Regions from separate parts of the Bradyrhizobium sp. CCBAU 53421 genome, predicted to be linked through region 2. Evidence: predicted binding sites of a transcription regulator. Region 2 holds the regulator's gene; each other region holds the start of a gene.
The links. Region 2 encodes LexA, which represses DNA repair genes until DNA is damaged. Its sites were predicted from a motif close to TGTTCNNNNTGTGTTCNG; they were not measured.
Positions count from the first base shown of each region.

Region 1: the regulator LexA is predicted to act here: its motif matches at 3,087-3,104, upstream of recA (recombinase RecA).
Region 3: the regulator LexA is predicted to act here: its motif matches at 2,328-2,345, upstream of XH92_RS10380 (PA0069 family radical SAM protein).
Region 4: the regulator LexA is predicted to act here: its motif matches at 2,953-2,970, upstream of dinB (DNA polymerase IV).

Region 1 covers NZ_CP030047.1:3,869,014-3,873,376, reverse strand. Annotated here, with positions in the region: gene XH92_RS18275 (hypothetical protein) at 1-797, opposite strand, end outside; gene XH92_RS18270 (hypothetical protein) at 822-1,796, opposite strand; gene recA (recombinase RecA) at 1,897-2,985, opposite strand; gene XH92_RS18260 (hypothetical protein) at 3,473-3,673, shown strand; gene XH92_RS18255 (hypothetical protein) at 3,905-4,093, shown strand; gene XH92_RS18250 (hypothetical protein) at 4,101-4,280, opposite strand.
Region 2 covers NZ_CP030047.1:4,865,217-4,869,579, forward strand. Annotated here, with positions in the region: gene XH92_RS23260 (ComEC/Rec2 family competence protein) at 1-1,114, shown strand, start outside; gene XH92_RS23265 (hypothetical protein) at 1,111-1,338, opposite strand; gene XH92_RS23270 (hypothetical protein) at 1,516-1,944, opposite strand; gene lexA (transcriptional repressor LexA) at 2,201-2,905, opposite strand; gene glp (gephyrin-like molybdotransferase Glp) at 3,149-4,360, opposite strand.
Region 3 covers NZ_CP030047.1:2,189,234-2,193,596, reverse strand. Annotated here, with positions in the region: gene XH92_RS10390 (ribonuclease HII) at 1-460, opposite strand, end outside; gene XH92_RS10385 (VOC family protein) at 539-985, opposite strand; gene XH92_RS10380 (PA0069 family radical SAM protein) at 1,128-2,306, opposite strand; gene XH92_RS10375 (glycosyl transferase) at 2,471-3,040, shown strand; gene XH92_RS10370 (helix-turn-helix domain-containing GNAT family N-acetyltransferase) at 3,141-4,082, shown strand; gene XH92_RS10365 (RSP_7527 family protein) at 4,079-4,234, shown strand; gene moaB (molybdenum cofactor biosynthesis protein B) at 4,339-4,363, opposite strand, start outside.
Region 4 covers NZ_CP030047.1:6,020,579-6,024,941, forward strand. Annotated here, with positions in the region: gene XH92_RS28680 (hypothetical protein) at 1-392, opposite strand, end outside; gene XH92_RS28685 (GDSL-type esterase/lipase family protein) at 424-1,194, shown strand; gene XH92_RS28690 (hypothetical protein) at 1,320-1,529, opposite strand; gene dinB (DNA polymerase IV) at 1,644-2,891, opposite strand; gene XH92_RS28700 (hypothetical protein) at 3,219-3,485, shown strand; gene XH92_RS28705 (hypothetical protein) at 3,726-4,363, shown strand, end outside.

The DNA.
Region 1 (4,363 bases), 1.0 Mb from region 2:
TCGGGCACCTCGATCTCCGCGGGGAATCCGGCCAGAACCGGCGATCGACAATAGACGAGCCCATCCAGGATCAACTCTGTTTCCTGAAAATCGAACACGCCGCGCTCCCTGTCCAGCTCGTTTGAAAGGACCCTCGGCCTTGTCTCGCCTTCGGCGACGAGATCCAGCATCCGCAGCTCGGTCGCGCCGAGACCGGTGTCTCGCCCCGGAAGCTCCTCGAGCAGCGCGATGAGGGCCGCACGGAGCTGCGGTATGGCCGACAGATCCTGCATGAGAAGGTCGAAGCAAGACTCGGGCGTGGACGCGCGGTAGGCATGCCAAGCGCGGCTCGCCAGCGTCAGACGCTCATCCGTCACCGTGAGTTTCGGCAATCGCCATTGTGCCAGGCTTGCACTCCCGTGTGCGGCGGCCTCGGCGTCCGTCTGGACCACCACGAGCTTCGACAGGATATGCCGGTGTGGACGCAAGACGTCGAGCAGCCAGGCCAGGACCAGCTGGTCGTTCGGCCGAGGATCGGCCCAGAGCTCGATGCTGTCGCAGCGCTCACAGAATTCGAGCAAGCCGAGCGAATTGTCGCCCACTGGGGCAATGTATTTCGATTGGACGTGACCGAGCCAATGCGCGCCGCGGCTGCGTCGTTTGGCGGAACGCTGTTCCAGCAAGCTCACGAGCTCGGCTTGAGACGGCAAGGCTCCGCAAACAAAGCGCGGCGTGAGTCCAATGACGACGTCCGCTCGTCCCGCCCGCTGGAGCATCGTGCCGGCAAGGTCGCTCGTCGCGAGGATCAGACTTGTCATGGCGCCCGAAGCTCCGGCTACACGCTACGTCCTGCTCAGCGCCGGATTCCAGCGCCAGAGGTTGTCGTTGGTCAGGCGCGTGCCGCCCCACCAGCGATCGATGGGATTGTGATCGGTGAAATCCTCCCTGTGGGCGAGCACCGTCTTGCCAAACTCCGTCACCGACAACCGGCTTCGCTGGAAGGCCGCAAGACGCGCCCGTGCATTCTCGGGTTCGATGACACGCAAGCCATCATCGAGCCCGGCGATCGCCGGCCGCGGTCCATGCGCAAGCCCTTCGAGCAGCCTGCCGATTTCCATGTCGTTGAAGACGCCACCCTGGCGAAAGCCGCGGAGGTAGAACAGCGCGCTGGTTCCTAGGAATCCTGCCGCGACCAGCTCGAGCAGCCGCATCTCGGTCGCACCAAGTCCCGACTCGCTCCATGGCAGCTCACGAAGCAGATCCAGCAGAGCCGGCCTCAGCAATGGAAACGCACTCAGATCGCGGTGCACCACATCGAAGCACGCCTCCGGAGTTGTTGCCCGGTAGGCTTGCCAGCACATGCTAGCCGTCTCGATATCCACTGGTCGGATGTTAGCCAGCGGGACCTCGTTCCAACCGCGCCATGCCGGGTCCATCGTCAGCAGGCTGAAGCCGACGAGACGCAATTTCAGCTTCGCTAACATGTCCGGCTGAGCATGAAACTGGTCGAGCACCCAGATCAACTGCAGCTGATCGTTTGGATCAGGGTCAAACCACAATTCGATGATGTCGAACGACTGGCAATAGTCGTTGAACGCGAGGTCCTTCCAAGTCGCGCGCTTCGCGGACGGGGAAATCCAATCCGACCAATGATTGCCCGGCTTCTGGCCCGCTCGCACGCTGAAATAGGCCGCCAGCTCCTGTGGCAAAGGCAGCACGCCCCAGGCGAAGCGAAATGAAAGCGGAAGCACCGCGTCGCCCAGACCTGCGCGTTTCAGGTCGAGCCCGGATGGATTACCCAAGATCAGGCGCTTCACCGCTTCAACTCACTGAACTCCGGCTACAAAACGAAACGGGCGCCGAAGACGTCGGCAACTCAACGTCCTCAGCGCCCGCTTGCAGCGAAATGATTGAGCCCTACTCTTCCGTCGGCTCCTCACCCTCGGCGTCGCGCTCGGGCGTGCCGGCAAGGATCTGCTCGGAGATCAGGCCGGAGTTCTGCCGGATCGCGGCTTCGATCTTGGTGGTGATGTCCGGGTTCGCGCGCAGGAACGCCTTCGAGTTCTCGCGGCCCTGGCCGAGCCGCTGGCTGTCATAGGAGAACCAGGCGCCGGACTTCTCGACGAGGCCGGCCTTGACGCCGAGGTCGAGGATCTCGCCCATCTTGGAGACGCCCTCGCCGTACATGATGTCGAACTCGACCTGCTTGAAGGGCGGCGCCAGCTTGTTCTTCACCACCTTGACGCGGGTGGTGTTGCCGACCACCTCGTCGCGCTCCTTGATCGCGCCGATACGGCGGATGTCGAGGCGGACCGAGGCATAGAATTTCAGCGCATTGCCGCCGGTGGTGGTTTCCGGCGAACCGTACATCACGCCGATCTTCATGCGGATCTGGTTGATGAAGATCACCATCGTGTTCGACTTGTTGATCGAGGCGGTGAGCTTGCGCAGCGCCTGGCTCATCAGGCGCGCCTGCAGGCCCGGCAGCGCATCGCCCATCTCGCCCTCGAGCTCGGCCTTCGGCACCAGCGCCGCGACCGAGTCGACCACCAGCACGTCGACCGCACCGGAGCGCACCAGCGTGTCGCAGATTTCCAGCGCCTGCTCGCCGGTGTCCGGCTGCGAGATCAGGAGCTCGTCGATGTTGACGCCGAGCTTGCGCGCATAGACCGGATCGAGCGCATGTTCGGCGTCGATGAAGGCGCAGATGCCGCCCTTCTTCTGGCCCTCCGCCACCGTGTGCAACGCCAGCGTGGTCTTGCCCGACGATTCCGGCCCGTAGATCTCGACGATGCGTCCCTTCGGCAGGCCGCCGACGCCGAGCGCGATGTCGAGCCCGAGCGACCCCGACGACACCGTCTCGACATCCATCGAACGGTCGTTCTTGCCGAGCTTCATCACCGAGCCCTTGCCGAACTGGCGCTCGATCTGGGAGAGCGCGGCTGAGAGGGCCTTGGACTTGTCCATGGAGGATCCTTCGACGATACGCAGTGCAGTGGCGGACATTTGGGATGTGCTCCTTTTGGAGGGGATTCGCTAGCGGGACAAACGCGATGAGGTCGGAAGGAATGCGTTGTTGATAGGAAACTCGTACCACGTTTGTTCTATGTTCGCAATATGTTCTTTCCGACGTGGGGGTAATGGCCTGTTTCCATCCCCCAGTGGCCTACTTTGGAAATTCGAGTGGCCTAGTTTGAACTTAACCCCGTCTCAACCAAGGGTCAGCCGCTGTTCTCAGTAAGACTACCGAGAGGATCATCGGATGTTCTGGCCCCATCAAATTCCATTGGACGCCATCTGTTCTTGCCCCTGATCTAGATCAAAGGATTTAGATCCAATCCCGGGGTTCTCCGTGAGTGAACGGAGTTCCGGTGAGAGCTAGGAACTGCGCACCTTTCGATTCGTTAACGGACCATCACCGCACGGTCTTGGGTATTTATCGGTGAGATCGCAACGAAGCGCTCCCGCCTAAACACTAGCAGGGAGCAACGCCATGCAGCGGCGGCGTCGTTTCAAGCACACGCAATCACTAGAAGAACGTCTGGCCGACGAGGCCATGCGCCTGCGCTCGCAGGCCAAGACACTTCCCCCGTCGGCCAAGAAAGAGGCTGTGCTCAGGAAGGCCCGGCAAGACGAGATAACGGCCAGCCTCACGGAATGGCTGACATCTCCAGGTTTGCGGGTGCCGATCTAGGCTATGCGCCATGATCAACCAGCCACAAATCGATTCCTATTCGACGGCCGCGCGTATCTGTCTTGGCGTCGCAATCTTTAGCGCGATGGCACTCGTCACGGTGGTGAGTGCCTGTGTCTTTTAGGTAATGCCTCAGTTTGAATTTTCGGCGCTGGCCTAACCATCCTATGTGATGACGGGAACCGTGCTCCCTCGTTCCTGATTATCAACGCGATAGCGGGAGTGAGGAAGATGGGCGACTCATATCTCAACGACCCGAGACACTGGCGAGAGCGGGCCGAAGAAACCCGCACCAAAGCCGAACGAATGTGGGATGAGGAGTCAAGGCAACGAATGCTGCGCATTGCCGTTGAGTATGACCGACTGGCTGACCAAGCTGCGGAACGTGCCCGCGCCGACGAAAACCTAGTGCGCAAGTAAGGCCGCCTCAGTTGGCGGCCTCATCCTTCGGCTCGAGAAAAACCTTCATTGCGCTGAGCATCTTGATGACCTCGTCCGCCTGCTCTTGAGTGGTGAGGTCGAGCGTTCCCCGGCGCGAGCCGGGCTTTTTTCTTTCCCCAAAGAAACGGCCCCAGCGAGTGGGCACAAGCCGGGGCCGAGTCAACATACGTCATCCGACGTACCCGACGGGAACGCCAGACGTAGAGATAACCGCCAGCGGACACGCCTCGTTCCTACCTGCGTGCGTCT
Region 2 (4,363 bases):
GATCGTGCTCGCGATCGCGCCGGAATCGCTGGTGCATCCGAGCTTCCAAATGTCGTTTGCCGCGACGCTCGGGCTGGTGGCACTGGTGCAGATCGGGCTGCCGAACCTGCTGGCGTCGCCCGACCATTCCGCCACCGCGCGGGTCGCTCTGTGGGGCGGGCGCGAGCTCACCATGCTGATGCTGGCCTCGCTGGTGGCTGGGCTCGCGACCACGCCCTACGCCGCGTTCCATTTCCATCGCGTGACGCCCTACGGGCTGCTGGCCAACCTCGCAGCGATGCCGGTGGTCTCGGCGGTCGTGATGCCGGCCGGCCTGCTCGGGCTGCTTGCGATGCCGTTCGGCTTCGACGGCGTGTTCTGGGCGATCATGGGGTTTGGCATCGACTGGATGATCCTGGTGACGCAATGGGTCGCCGCGCTCCCCGGCGCGGTCGGCCGGATGGCGGCGTTTGGGGCCGGGCCGATGATCATGGCCAGCGCCGGCCTGATCCTGCTCGGGCTGTTGCGCACGCCGCTGCGTTGGTCGGGGGCGGTGCTGCTGGTGGCGGCTTCGGTCTGGGCGGTGCGGGTGCCACAGCCGGACGTGCTGGTCTCCGCCGACGGCCGCAATGTCGCGGTGCGGGGCGGCGACGGCCGGCTGCATCTGATGCACAGCGCCAAGGACGCCTTCCTCATCAAGGAGTGGCTGGCGGCGGACGCCGATGCGAGGACCGCTATGGACGCCTCGCTCGCCGAGGGTGTTTCCTGCGATCCGGGCGGCTGCGTGACGCAGGGGCCCGGCGGCGCCTTCGTCGCGCTGGTGAGCCGGCCCGAGGCGCTGGCTGATGATTGCGAGCGCGCGGCGCTGATCGTGACGGCGCGGCCGGCGCCGAAGGATTGCGCGGCCTCGGTGATCGACGCCGAGCGGTTGCGGCGCCACGGCGCGCTGGTGCTCCGGCGTATCAGGGACGGCTACGCCGTCGATGCGGTCAAGCCCGGCGGGATCGACCGGCCGTGGTCGCCGGCGGTGCCCGGTGATGGCGAGAGCGAGACCACGCTGCGCGCGCCGGCTGCCGCGCCACGGCCCGCCGTGGATGCGACGCCGGCCGAGACCGATCTGCAGGGCGAGGATTAGCCGTTGTCGGGTGAGGGTCCGGTCGGCAGCTCGAACAGGCCGAGATGGAACTCGTCGGAGTCGGGGCCGGCATCGGGCTTCTTGACGAGGGTGAAGGAAGCCTCCGGGAATTGCTCCCAGACCTTCAGGTCATCAGCCGTCACGGTCAGCCAGCCGAACCGGAACATGTAGCGGCCCGGCTCCGTGACGCGTCCAGCCTTTTGCCATGTGACCTTGTCGACCACTGAGCAGGTTTCCGTTGAGCAGGTTTCCGTGAGTGCACGTCCTCCGTGCCCAATGATGCGCCAAGCCGGCCGCCGACGCAAATCTCCTGCCGCGCCCCGGAACCCGGCGTCCGGGGTCGCTCGAAATCGCTCAAGGTCACCCGCCGCCGGATCGCTCATTCCGCGGCGACGATGCGCTCAACCCAAAAACAGCGACGCAAATGCGGAGGGCCGCCGCTCCACAACCTTCGGCTTCTGCTCGACCGGCGGATGCAGTGCCGGCAGTTGCAGCACGCTGACGCGTTGTCCCTCGACCAATTGGGTCACCAGCACATGGCTGCCGTCGGGGAATTCGACCGCGTCGTGATGGCGATCGGGAACGTCGGGCTCGACTTCGTTGAACACGCCGACGCGGAAGTTCATCGTCTTGGTCCAGATCCAGCGGCTGTCGTAGCGAACGTTCTCGGCGAAAGCGAGCTCGGTGCCCGGCAGCATGCAGACCGCGACCGTGGGATCATTCTCCGAAGCAAAGCCGCGGGTCGACGTGCCGCGGAAAGTCGTGGTGATCAGCGTCTCTCCAACAATGGCGGGGCGCGACGCCACGGCGTGCAGACTATAGTCACACATCGGATGGCTCCTCTGTTCGAGGGTAGCGACCCGTGCCTCTCCTTGAGGCATAGGGCCTCTACCAGAGTGGACGATAACGAACGAGTGTCTCCTCGTTTCTGGGCGATTGTACGACTGCTCGACGAACGCCCCGATCACAAACACGCGACGCTGCGTGGGAGGTATCGGAGCGCATCGGGCAGGCGGCACGTTACGCCATCTATCAAGGAACGATTCCGATGTGTTGCTCGTTCCTCGCCGCCGCAAGTATTTGAAATCAGTATTTGCGATAGAGGCCGATCAGCTTGCCCTGGATGCGGACCCGGTTCGGCGGCAGGATGCGCACCTCATAGGCGGTGTTGGCCGGCTCCAGCGCGATCGATGCACCGCGGCGGCGAAAGCGCTTCAGGGTGGCTTCCTCCTCGTCGATCAGCGCCACCACGATGTCGCCGGTGTTGGCGACGTCGTTGCGCTGGATCAGCGCCATGTCGCCGTCGAGGATGCCGGCATCGACCATCGAGTCGCCGCGCACTTCCAGCGCATAATGCTCGCCGGCGCCGAGCATGTCGGGTGGTACGCTGATGGTGTGGCTGCGGGTCTGCAGCGCCTCGATCGGCGTACCGGCGGCGATCCGGCCCATCACGGGGACCGCGACCGGACGGTTGCCGTCGTCCTCGGCAATCGGCGGCGTGCTGGTGCGCTTGCCGAGGGTGCCTTCGATGACGCTCGGCGTGAAGCCGCGGCGGCCGTTGCTGCCGCCGGCCGACAGCTCGGGCAGCTTGATGACTTCGATAGCGCGGGCGCGGTTGGGCAGGCGGCGGATGAAGCCGCGCTCTTCCAGCGCAGTGATCAGGCGGTGGATACCGGACTTCGAGCGCAGGTCGAGCGCATCCTTCATCTCGTCGAAGGAGGGCGGCACGCCGGCCTCTTTCAGACGTTCGTTGATGAAACGCAGAAGTTCGTACTGTTTGCGCGTGAGCATCTCGAGTATTCCCCCGGTTGATAGCGTCGTTCGATTCCGAGACTCTTCAGGTGGGACCCGCAGGCGGGGCTGACCTCAGGAGCGCGGTGCTCGTTGCAAGCGCTCCCTGGTGGTCTCCCGTTTGTAGACACCAGTACTCGAAACAAATCATGAACGGACACTATATGTTCGATATGTGTTCCGCAACCACTTAATTTCAGGTGAACGCGTTCTGCAACGCGCAATCGGCGAGCCGCGAAAGTCTCATTCGGGCAGCGTCAGGATCTCGCATTCGCTGCCTTGAACAGCGGCCGGCGCAAACGGCGGACGCACGAGAAGTGCCCGTGCCGCAGCGAGATTCCCGAGCAGCGACGAGTCCTGCTGCATCACAGGCGTTGCGATCAGCGTGCCGTCCTCGCGCGTCTCGAGACGCGCGCGCAGATAGTCCTCGCGCTGGTCGTTGGCAGCGAGGTCGCGGCCGAGCAGGGCGCTCGCGCGGCGATGATGAATCATTTTTCGGCCGCTCAGCGCCCGAATCAACGGCACCAGAAACAGGAAGGCGCAGACATAGGACGACACCGGATTGCCGGGCAGGCCGATCACCCGCAGCGCCCCTAACCGGCCATGCATCATCGGCTTGCCGGGCCGCATCGCGATCCGCCAGAACGCCATATCGACGCCTTCGGCCTCCAGCGACTGCTTGACCAGGTCGTGGTCGCCGACCGAGGCGCCGCCGGTCGTGATCAGGATGTCGGCGCCGGTTTCCCGCGCCCGGCGGATGCCTGCGGTGGTGGCGTCCACCGTGTCGGCGGCAATCCCGAGATCGACGGTCTCGGCGCCCTCGGCGCGGGCCAGCGCCCGCAGCGCGTAGCCGTTGGAATAGACGATCTGGCCGGGGCCGGGCTGCGAGCCCGGCATCACCAGCTCGTCGCCGGTCGCCAGCACCGCGACCTTCGGGCGGCGGCGCACCGCGAGCTCCGCATAGTTCATGGCGGCCGCAAGCGACAGCGCGCGGTCGGAGAGGCGGCTGCCGGCGGCGAGCAGCACGTCGCCCTCACGGAAGTCGACACCGGCCGGGCGGATGTGCCGTCCGGCGGCAGCTAGCTCGGTGATCGTGATGTGGTCGCCCTCGACGGCGGTGTCTTCCTGGATGATGACGGCGTCGGCCCCGTCAGGGATCACGCCGCCGGTGAAGATCCGCACCGCTTCGCCGGCGCCGACCGTGCGCTCGAATGGCCGTCCGGCCGCGACTTCGCCGATCACCCGGAGGCGGGCCTTCAGGTCAGCCGCGTCGGTCGCGCGCACGGCATAGCCGTCCATCGCCGACATCGGCTGCGGCGGCTGGGTGCGGCGCGCGGCGAGGTCGCGCGCCAGGGTGCGATGGTAGGCGGCATCGAGCGCGACCATCTCCTCCGGCAGCGGTTCGGCGCCGGCGAGGACGGCGGACAGGGCATCGGCAACCGGCATCAGGGCCACGCT
Region 3 (4,363 bases), 2.7 Mb from region 2:
AGGGCGTGGCGAGTTTGTCGCGGCCGTCGACGAAGACGTGCTTCGGCATCTCCGGCAGCGCGTGCACGGCACGGGCCAGCGCCCACAGCGAGGCGCGCAGGATATTGTCGCGGTCGATTCGCGCCGGCGAGGCCACCGCAACCGCGAACGCAGCGGTCGCGCAAATCTCCTCGAACAGTTCCTCACGGCGCTCGGCGGTCAGCCGCTTGGAATCATCGAGGCCTTTTGGGACGCGATCGGGGTCGAGCACCACGGCGGCGGCGACCACGGGTCCGGCCAGCGGGCCGCGCCCGGCCTCGTCGCAGCCGGCGACCGGCCAGACGCCGCGCTTGATCAGCGCGCGCTCGCGCCGAAAGCTCGGGCGCGTCACCGCGATGACGCGCTTGGCCGGCACGGCCGGTTCAGCCGACTTCTTCTTCGACACGCTCTTTGATGCGCTTTTGGACTTATCCCGAATCATGCGGCGATCGTGATCAAGCAAGGCCCCCGGCGCAACCGGGAACCCGCTCCCCTTCCCCGCTATTCAATCCAGCTCTCTCTAATCCGGGATCGACACCCGCCCGCTATCGAGAACCTCAAAGCCCGGCGCGCGCACCACTTCCCAGGCGTGGCCGTCGGGATCGCCGAAATAACCGCAATAGCCGCCATAGCTGGTCGGCTGCGCCGGTTTCAGCAATGTGGCGCCCTTCGACAGCGCGAATGCCATCACGCGATCGACCTCGATATCGTCGTTGCAGTTCCAGGCGATCGCGACACCGTGGAATGCGGCCGGGCGCGGCTGATCTGGCAGTCCGGCGTCGTCGGCGAGCAGATGCCACGGGAACAGCCCGAGCACGGTGCCGCCGGTCTCGAAGAAGGCGACCTCCTCGCCGGTCGCGCGCATCTTCCTGGTGAAGCCGAGGGACTCATAGAAAGCGATGCTGGCGCGCATGTCGCTGACGCCGAGCGTGAGGACGGTGAAGCGGGCGGTCGGGGCGTTACTCATTGTTGCACTCACTTTGCTTATGGTGTTGTCGCCAGCTTGCTTCTTCGTAGCCCGGATGGAGCGAAGCGTAATCCGGGAAAGTCTCACCGCCGGCACAAGATCCCGGATTTCGCTTCGCTCCATCCGGGCTACGCCATCTCACCTAGAACAAACTGAGCTGCTGTCCGCTGCGCTTCGGCTTGGCGAAGTGATCGGTGGTCAGCTTGGTGCGCCGCTTGTTGAGCCCGAGCTTCTCGCAGGCGATCTCGAAGCGACGGCCGATCATCCAGGCCATCGGGCCGGTGCCCTTCATCCGCGTGCCCCATTGCGAATCGTAGTCGCGGCCGCCACGCATGTCGCGGATCAGCGTGAAGACGTGGCGGTAGCGGTCGGGATAGTTCGCCATCAGCCATTCGCGGAACAGGTCGCGGACCTCGAGCGGCAGCCGCAGCAGCACGTAGCTCGCCTCCCTGGCGCCGGCATGGGCTGCGGCATCGAGGATGCGCTCGATCTCGGAATCGTTCAGCGCCGGGATCACCGGCGCGACCATCACCGTGGTCGGGATGCCGGCCTCCGCCAGCCGCTTGATCGCCTCGAGCCGCTTCGGCGGCGTCGAGGCGCGCGGCTCCATGGTGCGGGCAAGCTTCGGATCGAGCGTCGTCACCGAGAGCGCGACCTTGGCAAGATTGCGCTTGGCCATCCGCGCCAGGATGTCGATGTCGCGGGTCACCAGCGCCGACTTGGTCACGATGCCGACCGGATGCCCGGCGCGCTCCAGCACCTCGAGGATGCCGCGCATGATCTTCCGGTCGCGCTCGATCGGCTGGTAGGGATCGGTGTTGGTGCCGATCGCGATCATCCGCGCCTCGTAATCGGGCGCCGCCAGCTCCTTCTCGAGCAGCGCGGGCGCATCGGGCTTGGCGAACAGTTTCGACTCGAAATCGAGCCCGGGAGACAGCCCGAGATAGGCGTGGGTCGGCCGCGCGAAGCAATAGACACAGCCATGCTCGCAGCCGCGATAGGGGTTGATCGAGCGGTCGAAGCCGATGTCGGGCGACTCGTTGCGGGTGATCACCTTGCGCGAGGTGTCGAGCGCGACGCTGGTCGTGAACGGCGGCAGGTCTTCGAGGCTCTGCCAGCCGTCGTCGAAGGCGACCCGGGCCTCGGCCTCGTAGCGGCCGCTGGCGTTGGACTGCGCACCGCGGCCGCGCCGCCGCTGGCGCTCGATCGCGACCGCAAGCTCGGGAAATGGGGCAGGAACAGGTGAAGGTGCACCCGCCGGGTTATCGGAGGGCGCCGTTACCGGCGGGTGCTTGAGGGCATGAGAGGATGCTCGGCTCATGCTCTGAAGCTAGCACAGCGCTAGAACAAATCAAGAACACGAGCGGAGAAATTCCACAGAACCTTGCTGCAAAATTCCGCAGGCGAACAGGCTGCTTTGAATATGACAAGGTGATAACACGGCCGGAGTTTCTCGAACCGTTTGAGCCACCGAAGCCTCAAATCATGTTGAGCGTGATCATTCCAACCGACGGGATCGAGCGCACCGCGGTCGCAACATTGGCGGCGCTGGTGCCGGGCGCGGCCGCCGGTGTCATCCGCGAGGTGCTGCTGGTCGACCGTACCGACAGCGACGTGATGGAGCGCGTTGCCGACGTCGCCGGCTGCGGCTTCCTGCGCTTCGAGGGCACGCGCGCCGCAGCGCTGGCGGCGGGCGCACGGCAGGCGCGTTCGCCCTGGCTGATGTTCCTGCATCCGGGCGCGGTGCTCGATGCCGGCTGGATCGAGGAGACCACCCAGTTCATCCAGATGGTGGCGGCAAGCGGCAAGGACCGCGCCGGCATCTTCCGCTACGCCCGCGCGCCCTACACCGACCCCGGCCTGCGCGACGGCCTCAAATTCGTCGCCCGGATGATCACCGGGCCCTCGGCCGAACAGGGCCTGCTGATCGCCCGCGAGCACTACGAGCGGATCGGCGGCTACCGGCCGGACGCACGCCGCTCCGAGGCGCGCCTGCTACGCCGGCTCGGCCGCTCCTCGCGCACCATGCTGCGCAGCCGGATCATGGTCGCTTAGCGCGTTTTCCAGCAATCCCACGGCTCGCCTGAAGGACGCGGGTGAGAACGCGCGACAAAAGCCCTTGCCATTTATTTGATTCCGTCAAATAATATATTTGATGAAATCAAACATCTCGGATGCCACCCTCGACAGCCAGGTTGCCGCGGTCCGCGGCTTCAGCCGGTTCTATACCCGCAAGCTCGGCATCATCGAGCCGAAGCTGCTGCACTCGCCGTTCACGCTGCAGGAAGCGCGGATCATCTACGAGCTCGCGCATCGCGATCACTGCACCGCGACCGACCTGGTGCGCGACCTCGACCTCGACGCCGGCTTTGTCAGCCGCACGCTACAAGCGCTGCAGCGCCGCCAGATCGTGACGCGCAAGCCGTCGAAGACCGACAAGCGTGTCAACGAGGTGGCGCTGACCGCCAAGGGCCGCGCCGCGTCGACCGACCTCGAAAGCCGTTCGCGCGAGGAGGTCGCCACACTGTTGAAGCAGATCGACGGCAACCGCCGCGCGGCGGTGGTGCGAGCGATGAGTACGATCGAACAAGCGTTGGAGCCGACGATGCAGAAACCCACCAGCTTCCTGCTGCGCAGCCACCGTGTCGGTGACATGGGCTGGGTGGTCTCGCGACAGGGACAGGCCTATGCCGAGGAATATGGCTGGGACATCAGCTACGAGGCATTGGTGGCGGAGATCTGCGCGCAATTTCTCAGATCGTTCGATCCGGTCCGCGAGCATTGCTGGATCGCCGAGGTCGACGGCGAGCCGGTCGGTTCGATCTTCCTTGTCAACGGCGGCGACGGTGTCGCGAAGCTGCGGCTGTTGCTGGTCGAGGAGAAAGCGCGCGGGCTCGGCGTCGGCCGCGCCCTGGTGGAGCAATGCATCCGCGCCGCGCGCGAGAAGGGCTACAAGAAGATGACGCTGTGGACCCAGAGCATCCTGCTCGCCGCACGCGGCATCTACGCCCGCGCCGGCTTCCAGCGGGTGAAGGAAGAGAAGCACCACAGCTTTGGCGTCGATCTGGTCGGCGAGACCTGGGAGCTTGAGCTGTGAAGCCGCAGCGCCGCGAGGACGCGCGGCGCGTGACGGCTGAGCTGATCACATTCTACACGCGCAGGGCCCACGCCCTGCGGGCCGAGGCGTATCGCGACGCCGTTCGGGCGCTGTGGCGCGGTCTGGTCAAGGTGATCTGCGGCGGCAGTTGATCAATCTGCACTCGTCATTCCCCGACGCGCAATTGCGCGCCTGAGGGCGCGCCTAGCGCGAGCCCGGAATGACGTGGGAGAACGCGTAGCCCGGATGGAGCGACCTACGCGCTCGACCCTTTCGCCTTC
Region 4 (4,363 bases), 1.2 Mb from region 2:
TACCAGTCCTGCTTCTGGCAGACGGAAATACAGGCGGAGATGATCGTCCTTGATGCGTTGATGTCGCTCACCGGTATGCAAACGAAAACCGGCTCGCAATTGGCCCGCTTGGCGGAATGCCCAATCCACTCCACCCATCTCACAACATCGTAGTAATCGATCGCATTGGCTGAAAGGAGCGAAAAATCGATCACGCACGTATCGACGATGCAAAACTCCGAGCCCTTGAAGAAGTCGCCCTGGGCGAAGTACGGACCGAGCAAGGACGGAGATGCACCGATCCTTCCCGCTGATTTCACCTCAATTGTGTCATCGGCATCCAGGAACTTCTGGAAAAACCCTGCCTTCAAGATGCTGTTTGACTGTCCAAGGATCGAAATGCTCAGCGACATCGGATTGACTGCCTTCAGATGGAACCGCGCAATGACATTGAAAACGCCTGATGATGAACTCCGCAACACCGCGTCGGCGACATCAATCGTCTATGTCGCGGCGACGTTATCAATTGTCGCGGCGCTCTGTCTACCATCGGTGGGACGCGCGCAAAGTTCGCGAGCCGCATGCGACAAGACCGATACGCAATTCGCGGTAACGGCGGCGATGCCGGACAATGCGGACGCGCTGCGCAAATATGAGAGAAATGTGTCAGGCCTATCCGGCGATGTCTCGACGGTGATGCTCGGCGACTCGCTGGTCGAGGCGTGGCCGAAGGAATTGTCCGCCTCGCTCGGCACCGGGCCGGTGGCCAATCTCGGCGTCGGACGCGACAGGATTCAGAACACGCTCTGGTTCATCGAACACGAACGCGAGCGGCTGCGGAAAATCAAGCCGAAATCCATCATCGTGCTGGTTGGAACCAACAACATCTATCTGGACAAGCCGTGCGGCGTGATGGAGTCCTATCAAAAGCTGTTCGGGGAGATCAGATCGCTTTGGCCGAACGGCAAGATCTTCTCCATTCAGATTCTGCCGCGAGGCGAGCAGATGAAGGGGGCAGCCGAGAACATCGGATCGGTCAATGCCGAGCTCAGCAGAAGAAGCCGGGAACTCGGAATCAGAACGATCGACGCCTCCAACATCGCGTGCGGACGAACGACGCCGTGCGCCAATTACAAGAGCGACCTCCTGCACCTGACGCCATCCGGATATGAGGCCCTGACCAGGATCGCCAGGGACGGAATCGGATCATCATAGGCGTTCAACGAAGCTGCGCGGCAACGCGGAAGGGCGCCTCTCCTTTCGTGAACCCCTGCGTGCGGGCGCATCGATCGTCGTTTCCACAAATCAGGTCGGAGCCGAGACCCGATTGCCCGCGCGGCTCAGGTCAGCATCGCGATGATCGATTGCAGCTGATCGGATGCCGTGGTCACGAGCCCGTCGAACGACGTCTGGCCGTGCGCCGCCGCCCGCAAGATGGCTTCGGCAACGGCCGCCTTGAGACCGAATACGGATTGGTCGGGCGGCACGCTTGCCATCACGGTGTCCAACGCATCGCGCATCGTCTGGATCAGTTCGGAGCTGAACTTCATGGCTGTCCTCCGCATGCTCAGGATAGACCGCGTGCGCCAAGCCACCACTCACAAGCCCGCGATTCCGGATTGCCGTTTCTTAATGCAATGACAAGCCGGTGAACCGGCGAAGAGTTAGAGGTCCTTCTCGGCCAATTTGCGGAAGTCGTCGGGCACCGAACGAACAACCTCCAGCGCTGCCGAACCATATCCGATCGCATCCCAGCCGAAGCGATCGCGGACCTTGTCGATGGCACAGTCCGCCGCCCAGCGCGCCATCCCGATCGGACTACCGGGGCGAAGCGCCTGATCGGCCAGCCCGAGCGGGAGCTCGAGCGCGAGATCCCAATGCTCCTCGAGATGCGACACCGAGATCGCCAGCAGCGAAATGAACTTCTCGCTCGGGTGGTCAGCAAGCGTGGCGCGCACCAGATTCTCGGCGAGCCGGGCGAGGATCACCGTCGTGCACACGGGCGCATCGAGCGTCATCGAGCGCGTCACCGATTTCAGATCGGCGAAGCGAACGCGCACCGTCACGGTTCGTCCAGGTCGGGATTTCGCCCGAAGCCGCGTGGCGACGCGGTCGGCGAGATGAAGCAGCGTCGGCCGGATCACTTGCTCGATCGCGGGCTTTCGGCCAAGCGCCGATTGAGCTCCGGCCGATCCCGCGCGCCGATGCGGCGTGAGTTGTCGCGGATCGCGATTCCAGGCCAGCGCCGCGAGCTTCTCGCCCGCCGCCGGGCCGAGCAACCGCGTCAGCGACCGCTCCGACAATCCAGCGAGTTGACCGATCGTCGCGACGCCGATCGCCTCCAGCCGTGTCTTGGTGACCGGCCCTACTCCCCACATCAACTCAACCGGCAGTTCGTGCAGGAAGGCGAGCTCGGCGTCGGGATCGACGACGACAAGTCCGTCGGGCTTTGCGACCTGCGAGGCGATCTTCGCCAGATGCTTGGTGCGGGCGACGCCCACCGAGATCGCAAGGCCGAGCTCCGTGCGCACGCGCCGCCGGATTGCCGCGGCTATATCGGCGGGCGGTCCGAACAGATGCGTGCAGCCGGCAACGTCGGCAAACGCCTCGTCGATCGAGATGCGCTCGACCAGCGGCGTGAAATCGCCGATCACCTCGATGGCCGCGTCACCCAGCCGTTGGTAATCGCTGAAATGGCCGCCGACGAAAATCAGTTGCGGGCAGAGCCGGCGAGCTTCCCGTCCCGACATGCCGCCGTACACCCCGAAGGCCTTGGCCTCATAGGACGCGGCAAGCACGACCCCGCCTCCGACGGCAATCGGCTTGCCTCGCAGCGACGGCTCGAGCAGTTGCTCGACCGACGCGTAAAACGCGTCCAGATCCGCGTGAAGGATGGTGGCTGCGGCGGCCATCGCGCCCCGTTCATCCCTGACCTGACCAAAGCTGCTCGTCCCTGGACGCTATAGCAGCACTTAGAACAAAACAAGAACACATTCAGTTCCAGTCGACCAGGAACGGTCGCGGGCGCTGGCGCTCCGCCGGCGAGCGTCGGGCGCACGCTGCCGTGCCGAGCATAGAAGTGGGCGGCCGAGGAATCACCGCAAGGCGGCTGGCAGGTCGCTCGACATCTACAACCGAAGACGAGCATGACGACGCGCAGCTGTCGCATCTAGCGGCACCAGCGCGCCCATGAGCCGGCTTGCTTTGACGGACAGGGGTTTTCAGGTAGACATCATGGAATGACCGACCACTCTCATCAGGTGGACTTCCAGGCTGCGGCCTCCCTTTACAAATGGCCTTCCCTCGGCAACGCCAGGCGAGAGGATCGCGCGCCCTATATGATCGTCAACGCAACGCTCGACCAGTGCATTCGGGACTTCATGGGCAAGCCCGAGAAGACCCGGCATCTCTACGAGATCCGGACCACGTCACAGCCTCCCCTCGTGCCGGATGTACTGTCGCCCGAGCATGTGATCGAGCTCTCCAGGCTTCGCGAGTTTCTCTGAGTCGCGGCAGCGGACGCGATCGTGACGCGTTTCTCCCGCAGTCAGGCTTATCCATCGGTCGTGCGCCGGAAGGCGCATTGTTTGCCTCTGAGGGAGCCGCTACACTTGCCCGGCTCACTGACTGACGGACGTCCGCGCCCGCATGATTGATCCGCTTCGACCTCCTCTCGGGTTCGTGCATCGCCTGCGCGGAAGCGGAGTGGCCGCACGACCGGTTGCCGGGGCATCGAGAGGCGCCATATGAGGTTCAATCTGGCGATCTTGAGCGTGCTGGCCGCCAGACCCGAGCAACGCATCCCGCTTGAAGAGGTCAGCCGCGAGGTCAAGCGCATGATCGCCGCGGGCGATGCGGCCACGAAGGTGAAACGGTCGTCGGAGCTCGGCGATGCCGACGTCTTCCAATCCGGATGGGCTTCGATCAATGAGGCCGGGCTGCAGATCACGGAGACCGGCCTTGCGCTTTGGCGCGAGCTTGAAGCGTCCCGGGTCGAGCAGGAACTCAACGCGCAGGAGCACGGCGAGCGGGAGTTTGTCGAGCGGGAGCTTGGTGAGGAGTCCGGCGAACCACAGGCAGAAAGCCTGGAGAGCGTTGCCGCCGAGCCGCGCGATGCGATCAGCGATGCCGAGATCGAGCGGCCCGGCGCTATCGATCGGCCAATCCCTTTCGTGATGCAGGAGGGCTTCGCCGATCGCACGGCCTGGGGCGCAAGCCGCACGACGCCGGCTCCCGACCTGCCCGCGCCCGCCGCGATCGTCCCCGAACCGGCATTCGGCTCCATTCACGACCCGGACCGAGACGGTTCTCGGCTCTCGCACCTCGTGAAACGCCTCGGCACCAGCCTGCCTGGATTTGCCCGGGCGCGGCGGCGGCGCACCAA